Regions from separate parts of the Apolloniradiicaulis salifontis genome, predicted to be linked through region 2. Evidence: predicted binding sites of a transcription regulator. Region 2 holds the regulator's gene; the other holds the start of a gene.
The links. Region 2 encodes HrcA, which represses chaperone genes, less so after heat shock. Its sites were predicted from a motif close to GTTAGCANTCNNNNNNNNNGANTGCTAAC; they were not measured.
Positions count from the first base shown of each region.

Region 1: groES (co-chaperone GroES) is a predicted target of HrcA. The motif match lies at 2,096-2,124, and genes of this name have one in related genera.

Region 1 covers NZ_CM132387.1:633,064-637,237, reverse strand. Annotated here, with positions in the region: gene groL (chaperonin GroEL) at 19-1,653, opposite strand; gene groES (co-chaperone GroES) at 1,712-2,023, opposite strand; gene ACWCOP_RS02985 (YiaD family glycine zipper/OmpA-like lipoprotein) at 2,419-3,072, shown strand; gene ACWCOP_RS02980 (EAL domain-containing protein) at 3,216-4,174, shown strand, end outside.
Region 2 covers NZ_CM132387.1:106,159-110,332, reverse strand. Annotated here, with positions in the region: gene ACWCOP_RS00525 (PAS domain-containing hybrid sensor histidine kinase/response regulator) at 1-513, shown strand, start outside; gene ACWCOP_RS00520 (YMGG-like glycine zipper-containing protein) at 613-975, shown strand; gene grpE (nucleotide exchange factor GrpE) at 1,057-1,776, opposite strand; gene hrcA (heat-inducible transcriptional repressor HrcA) at 1,817-2,884, opposite strand; gene rph (ribonuclease PH) at 3,007-3,723, shown strand; gene hslV (ATP-dependent protease subunit HslV) at 3,771-4,174, opposite strand, start outside.

The sequences.
Region 1 (4,174 bases), 530 kb from region 2:
GCGCTTGAGAGGCTGAGCCTAGAAGCCCATGCCGCCCATGTCGGGGCCTTGCTGGCCGCCGCCATTGTCTTTCTTGGGACGCTCGGCCACGGCGGCTTCCGTCGTGATCATCAGGGAGGCCACGGAGGCGGCGTCCTGAAGCGCGATGCGGGCCACTTTGGCCGGGTCGATGACGCCGGCTTTCACCAGGTCTTCGTAGACTTCGGTCTGAGCGTTGTAGCCGAAATTGGCGTCTTTGCTCTCATTGACCTTGCCGACCACGATGGAGCCTTCGACCCCGGCGTTCTCGGCGATCTGACGGATCGGGGCCTGGAGGGCGCGCGCCACGATGGCGATGCCCTGATCCTGATCGTCGTTCTCGCCGGTGAGGCCTTCAAGCGCCTTGGCGGCTTTGAGAAGCGCGACACCACCACCCGGGACGATGCCTTCTTCGACAGCGGCGCGCGTGGCGTTCAGGGCGTCGTCGACGCGGTCTTTGCGCTCTTTCACTTCGATTTCCGAAGCGCCGCCGACCTTGATCACCGCAACACCGCCGGCGAGCTTCGCCAGACGTTCCTGCAGCTTCTCCTTGTCGTAGTCCGAAGAAGTGTCCTCGATCTGGCGACGGAGCTGGCTGACGCGGCCTTCGATGGCGGTCTTTTCACCGGCGCCGTCGACGATCGTGGTGTCGTCCTTGGTGATGTTCACCTTCTTGGCGGTGCCCAGCATGTCCAGGGTGACGTTCTCGAGCTTGATGCCGATGTCTTCGCTGACAACGGTGCCGCCGGTGAGGACTGCGATGTCCTCAAGCATCGCCTTGCGGCGATCGCCGAAGCCGGGAGCTTTCACCGCAGCGATCTTCAGGCCGCCGCGCAGCTTGTTGACCACCAGGGTCGCCAGCGCTTCGCCTTCAACATCTTCGGCGATGATGAGCAGCGGGCGATTGGACTGAACCACCGCTTCGAGGACCGGCAGCATGGCCTGCAGCGAGGAGAGCTTCTTCTCGAACAGCAGGATGTACGGGTCTTCAAGATCGGCGACCATCTTGTCGGCGTCGGTCACGAAGTAAGGCGACAGGTAGCCGCGGTCGAACTGCATGCCTTCGACGACTTCCAGCTCGGTTTCGAGGGATTTGGCTTCCTCGACCGTGATGACGCCTTCATTGCCGACTTTCTCCATGGCGCGGGCGATCATCTCGCCAATGTCTTTTTCGCCGTTGGCGGAGATGGTGCCGACCTGGGCGATCTCTTCAGAACCCTTGATGGGGGTGGAGATCGACTTGATGTTCTCGACGACTTTCTTCACGGCCAGATCGATGCCGCGCTTCAGGTCCATCGGGTTCATGCCGGCCGCGACCGACTTCATGCCCTCACGGATGATGGACTGGGCGAGCACGGTGGCGGTGGTGGTGCCGTCGCCGGCTTCGTCATTGGTGCGCGAAGCGACTTCGCGGACCATCTGGGCGCCCATGTTCTCGAACTTGTCCTCAAGCTCGATTTCCTTGGCGACCGACACGCCGTCCTTGGTGGTGCGCGGCGCGCCGAACGAGCGCTCGATCACCACGTTGCGGCCTTTGGGGCCGAGGGTCACCTTCACGGCGTCGGCGAGGATATCCACGCCCCGGAGCATCTTCTCGCGCGCAGAAGCGCCGAACTTCACGTCTTTGGCAGCCATCGTTCGTCTCTCTATTCAAACTTTGAGTATGGGGGAGTAAGCGGGTGTCCGGCGCGATTTACGCGGCCTTGGACGCCGCCTTGCCGTCAAGAATGCCGAGGATGTCGGATTCTTTCATGATGAGGAGATCCTCACCATCAACGGTGACCTCGGTGCCCGACCACTTGCCGAACAGCACCCGGTCGCCGGCTTTCACGTCCAGCGGACGCACGGTGCCGTCTTCCTTGATGGCGCCGCCGCCGATGGCGACGATCTCGCCTTCCTGGGGCTTTTCCTTGGCGGTGTCGGGGATGATGATCCCGCCCTTGGTCTTGGCTTCTTCCTCGACGCGCTTCACCAGCACGCGATCATGGAGAGGACGAAAATTCATTGCGGTAGCTCCGTGTCTGAGCAAATTTGCTCGTTCAGGATTTCATCAGGTTTAGCCAGCCGGGCCGGGAGCTTTGGCACTCACCGGACCCGACTGCTAACGGAGCTGCAGGTAAGACCGTCGCGGTGACGCGTCAAGTGGGCGCACAGGGTATCGAGACGAAATATTTTCATCGCCGGTTCATCGCGGCGCCGGTTGATCGCCCCACACCCGCCATACTTACGCCACGCCTGCAGACGCTAGAATGAAAGCGGAGCGAAAACGGTTTGCTTGCGTTATTGCGCTTCAGCGTGCGTTCATATGAATGTCGCTCTTATAAAATACATCCGGAGCGTCCGGACAGGCTCCGGCGACGACCCGGACCCGCCGCTCTTGCTCTCTAGGAGGCTTTGCTCATGTTCATCCGTTCCATCACCGCCGGCGCGCTGGCCCTCGGCCTGGCTGCCGCCTGCACCACCACCGACCAGTACGGAAACGTCAGCCAGAACCGCACCGGCACCGGCGTTCTCGCCGGCGCGGCGGCGGGCGCGCTGCTCGGCACGCTGGCCGGCGGCGACGACCGCCGCAACGCGCTCATCGGCGCGGGCATCGGCGCCCTGGGCGGCGCTGCGGCCGGCAATTACATGGATCGCCAGGAAACCGCGTTCCGCGAGCGCCTGCGTAACTCCGGCGTTTCCGTGCGCCGCGTCGGCGACGACTTGATCCTCACCATGCCGGGCGACGTGACATTCGCCACCGATTCCGCTCAGGTCTCCCCGCGTTTCGGCCCGGTGCTGGACGATGTGGCCGACGTGCTTCAGACCTATCCGGCGACCTATGTGAACGTCATCGGCCACGCCGACTCGGTGGGCGCCGCCGACTACAACCAGCGCCTGTCGGAACGCCGCGCCAGCGCGGTGGCCTCCGACCTGATCAGCCGCGGCGTCATTCAGGACCGCTTCTACGTCGCGGGCATGGGCGAGACCCAGCCGGTGGCCGACAACTCCACCGATGCGGGCCGCGCTGCGAACCGCCGGGTGGAGATCCGCATCGCCCCGCACACCAGCTAAGCGCACCGCTTAACACGGACCAGAATGCGGCGCGCCCTCACAAGGGGCGCGCCGTTTTCTTGTATACCCTTCGTCAACCTGTCTTAACGCAGGCTATCATAAGGCTCATGGCGTCGTGATTCGACGCTTCTGGGGGAGGGTTGATGCCGAAGGCCGGCGACATACTGGTGGTGCTCACTTACGCCATGGTGGCCGTGGTCGCAGCCTTGGGATTCGACCGGCTGGATCTGATGAACACCCAGATGGCCTGGCTCATGGGGGCGCTGGTTTTCCTCATCGCAGGCCAGGTGCACGCCGCCGCGGCGCGGTCCCAGGAAAAATCCATGTTCCAGGACGAGCTCCACCAGCTCAAGGCCGCCAATCTGTCCATGCTTGAAGAGCTTGAAGCCGCCCAGGCGCGCCTGGACGCCATGGTTCCGGGGGTCCCGGGTGTTTCTGGGTCTCCGGCCTCTCGCGCGAGCGGCGCCCCCGGCACGAGCCCGGCGCCGGGCGAGGCCGGCGCACACGAACCGGCGCGCAGCGATGAACGGCTGGTGGCCGAGCTTCTGGCCCGGCTGGAACAGGCCGGCGCCACAGCGCCCCACCCCCATTTCGCCGCCGGGACCGGAGCACACGGCGCCGTCCGTGTGGACGCGGCGGTCGTGCGCGAGGCGCTCGACGCCAACCGGGTGGATCTCTACCTGCAGCCGGTGGTCGGCCTGCCCCAGCGGCGCACCTATTTCTATGAAGGATATACCCGCATCCGCGACGCCGACGGGCGTGTTCTGGCGCCGGCCGAGTTTCTGGCCGCCGCCGAGGAAGCTAATCTCATCACCGACGTGGACAATCTTCTGCTGCTGCGCTGCGTCCAGATCGTGCGCCGCCTCACCAAGCAGGACCGGCGTATCGGCGTATTTTGCAATGTCTCCATCAACAGCCTGGCCGATGACGAGTTCTTCCCCGCCTTTCTGGATTTCCTTCGCCGCAATTCAGATCTCGCCGGCGCGCTGATCTTTGAAATGCCGCGCGCCGCGTTTGAAGCGCGTTCGGCCACGGCGGCGCGCAACATGGCGCGCCTGGCTGATTTCGGCTTCCGCTTCTCCATCGATCAGGTCAGCGATTT
Region 2 (4,174 bases):
GGCGGCGCGCTGGAGGTGGATGACGCACCCGAAGGCGGCGCGGTGTTCCGCGTGATCCTGCCGTTGATCACCGCCGACCCGGTTGTAACGCCGCCGCCCCGGACGGCCGGTGCAAGCGAGGCCGCGCCGTCACCGGCGCGCCACGCCCTTCTGGTGGAGGACAATCCGGTCAATCGCGAGGTGGCTGAAGAGGCGTTGGTCCTGCATGGCTGGCGGGTCAGCTCGGAAGCCCGCGCCGAGCCGGCTCTGAAACGGCTGCAGAGCGAGGCCTTCGATCTGGTCATCATGGACCGGGAGATGCCGGGTTTGAACGGCGAGGAGGCGATTCGTCTCATCCGCGCCATGGGCCCGCCGGTACGCGATATTCCCATCCTCATGGTCACCGCCCACGCCATGGCCGGCGCGCGAGAAGCAGCTCTGGCGGCGGGCGCCGACGACTATCTGGCCAAGCCGGTGGTTCTCGATCAGATGGTGGCGGTGGCCGCAAGGCTTTGCGAGCGCACGGCGCGATAGCCGATCTCGTTCAGCCTCAATTCAGCCTCGATGGTTTCTGATAACCGCCATGTAACGGACCGCAGGGGTCCGTCCCGTTGCTTTTCAAGGGAGTTCGCCATGTTCCGCAAGCTCGTTCTACTCGCCGCCGCGCCGCTCGCCTTGAGCGCGTGCGCCACCAATCAGGGCGTCCAGGGCGCCGCCATCGGCGCCGGCGCCGGCGCGCTCGCGGGCGCGGTCATCGGCAATAATGTCGGGTCCGGCAACGCCCAGACCGGCGCGCTGATCGGCGCGGGCCTCGGCGGCGCCGCCGGCGCCGTGGTGGGCTGCAACCGCCCCGGCGGCTGTGGGCATAACGCCAACAATCCCAACCATTCCGAGCTGTATTACGATCAGTATTCGGGCCGCTACTGGTATGAAGACTACCGCAACGGCTCCACCTGGTGGCAGAACGGCGAGGCGCGCACCGCCGCGCGCCGCTAGGGCCTCAAACGCCCGGCAGACATGAAAAGGGCGGCTCCGACGGGGCCGCCCTTTTTTATGCCTTGAAGTGTGTGCGCGCCTTTAAGCGCTCACATCCACGCCGCCGCCCGCGCCGCTCTGAGGCGCATCCGGCTTGTCCTGGGATTTGCCCTGACCGCCGCCGCCTTCAGCGGGACCGGCGCTGACCACCACCATGGCGGCGCGCAGGGTGCGCTCGCCGATGACATAGCCAGGCTGCATCACATGGGCCACGGCGCCCTTGGGCTGGTCGGCTGGCACCTGTGCGGCGGCCTGATGGTGATTGGCGTTGAACGGGTCGCCGGGGCTCGGCTCGACCTTCTTGACGCCGTGGCGCTCCAGCGTCGCGACCAGGCGGCGTTCGGTGAGCTCGACGCCTTCGATCAGCGTGGCGAAGGCCGGTCCGGCGCTCCGCTTGGCGTCGCCGTCGATGCTCGCAAGCGCACGGGCCAGATTGTCAGCCACGTCCAGCATGTCGCGCGCAAAGCCGGTGACGGCGTATTCGCGCGCATCCTTCACGTCACGCTGGGCGCGCTTCTTGGTGTTCTCCATCTCCGCGTAGGCGCGCAGGAGCTTGTCGCGGGCCTCGGCGAGCTGGGCGTCCGGATCGGGTTCGGGCGCCGCCTCGGCGAAATCATCGCCCCGGCGTTCCGCCTCGAGCGAATCGGGCTGCTCGTCTTCGCCCAGCGGCGCGTCCGCGCCGGTGCGCGCAGCCTCGCTCTCGGGGGACGCCGCGGTGGCGGCGTCGGGATTGGTGTCGGGTTTTGCGTTATCCTGGGTCATGGGAGGCTAGATCAAGTCGATGGGTCAAAAGGTCAAGGGGTCATCGCCCGCCGGCGATCAGCTTGCCCACCACCTGGGCGGTGTAATCCACCAGCGGAATGACGCGCGCATAGTTCAGCCGGGTCGGCCCGATGACGCCCAGCGCGCCGATGATCCGGTTGTCGCGGTTGCGATAGGGGGCGACGATGACGCTGGAGCCGGACAGCGAGAACAGCGGGTTTTCAGACCCGATGAACAGGCGCACGCCCTTGCCCGACCGCGCTTCGTCCAGCAGCGCCAGAAGGCCCTCCTTGCGCTCGATATCGTCAAACAGCAGACGCACGCGCTCCAGATCCTCGGCCGCCTGCACCGCTTCAAGAAGGCGGCCCTGACCGCGCACGATGAGGGTGCGGCTTTCCGGTCCGCCCCAGTCCGCCAGGCCCTGCTCCACGAGGCTGGACGCGGCGCCGTCGAGCTGAGCGCGCTTGCTGGCGATCTCCTCGGCGATTTCTTTCAGAGCTTCAGCCAGGGTGCGCCCGCGCAGCCGGGAGGAAAGATAATTGCCCGCCTCTATGAGCGCAGCCGGCGGCAGCCCGACAGGCGCGCGCATGAGCCGGTTCTCCACCCCGCCGTCCTCGCTCACCAGAACGGCGAGGATTTCGGTGGGCGACAGATTGACGAACTCCACATGGCGCAGCGGCGCATCGGCTTCCGCGCTCGCCACAAGGCCGGCGCCTCCGGCCAGGCCCGACAGAAGCGCGGAGGCTTCTGACAGAACTTCTTCCGGCCGGCGCCCGGCGGCGCTCACCCGGTCCTCGATATCGCGGCGCTCCTCGCTGTCCAGATCGCCGATCTGCAACAGCCCGTCCACGAACAGGCGAAGCCCGGCATGGGTGGGCATGCGCCCGGCCGAGGCGTGGGGCGCGCTCAGAAGCCCGGCTTGCGCCAGATCAGCCATGGTGTTGCGGATGGAGGCCGGCGACAGGGTCAGTCCGCTGGTTTTCGACAGGGTGCGAGAGCCCACCGGCTCGCCGGTGGCCAGATACGTCTCCACCAGCTCGCGAAACAGCCGGCGCGAGCGCGCATCCAGAGCCTGTAATCCGGTAACCGGGCGGAGTGGGTCGTCCATGCCTCAAGAGGTAGTCGCGTCGGCCCGCCTTAGCAATGCGCCCCGCTGGCGCCGCCCCGCCCGGCTTGACCGGCGCGCGGATCAGAGTAGCAAGGCCAGCAACAGTGTTCAGGAGATCCCCCATGCGCCCCGATGGCCGCCAGCCCGACGCCCTTCGCGACATTCGCTTTGAAATGGGGTTCAACCCCTACGCCGAGGGGTCCTGCCTCGTGAAGTGCGGGAATACCCATGTGCTGTGCACCGCCAGCGTCGACGATCACACCCCGCCCTGGCTGCGCGGTCAGGGCAAGGGCTGGGTGACGGCGGAGTATTCCATGCTGCCGCGCGCCACCCATACGCGCACAAGGCGCGAGGTGACCGGCGGCAAGGTCTCCGGCCGCACCCAGGAGATCCAGCGCCTGATCGGGCGGTCCTTGCGCGCCTGCATCGATCTCAAAGCCCTGGGCGAGCGTCAGATCCTGATTGATTGCGACGTGCTGCAGGCCGACGGCGGCACGCGCACCGCGTCCATCACCGGCGCCTGGCTCGCCCTGAAGCAGGCGGTGGGCTATCTGCTGGAGGAAGAGGTCATCAAGACCGACCCGGTCCACGCCCAGCTCGCCGCCGTGAGCTGCGGGCTGATCTCCGGCGAGGCGCGCCTGGATCTGGAATACGAGGAAGACCGGATCGCCCAGACCGACGCCAATTTCGTGCTCAGCGCTCAAGGCGGCGTCATCGAGGTGCAGGCCACCGCCGAGGACCGCCCCATGGCCCCCGAACAGTTCGACCAGCTCTTCGCGCTGGCCCGCAAGGGCGTGTCCGAGCTCTGCGCCAGGCAGACCGCCGCCCTGAAGGGCTGAAGCGCGCATAAAGCCCGACGATCTTCAGCCGGCGGCGAGTCCGCCGGCTAAAGCGTCTCGATGGTGAGATTATTGTTGGAGTAGATGCAGATATCGCTGGCGACCTTCATGGCCTTGCGGGCGATGGTCTCGGCCTCGTCCTCATACTCCATCAGGGCGCGCGCCGCGGCGAGGGCGTAATTGCCGCCCGAGCCGATGGCGGCGATGCCGTCTTCGGGCTCCAGCACGTCGCCGGCGCCGGTGAGCACGAAGCTCTCATCCTTGTCGGCGACGATGAGCATGGCCTCCAGCCGGCGCATATAGCGGTCGGTGCGCCAGTCCTTGGCCAGCTCCACGCAGGAGCGCGCCAGCTGACCGGAATGGGTCTCCAGCTTGCCTTCCAGGCGCTCGAATAGAGCAAAGGCGTCGGCGGTGGCGCCGGCGAAGCCGGCGATCACCTTGCCGCCGGCCA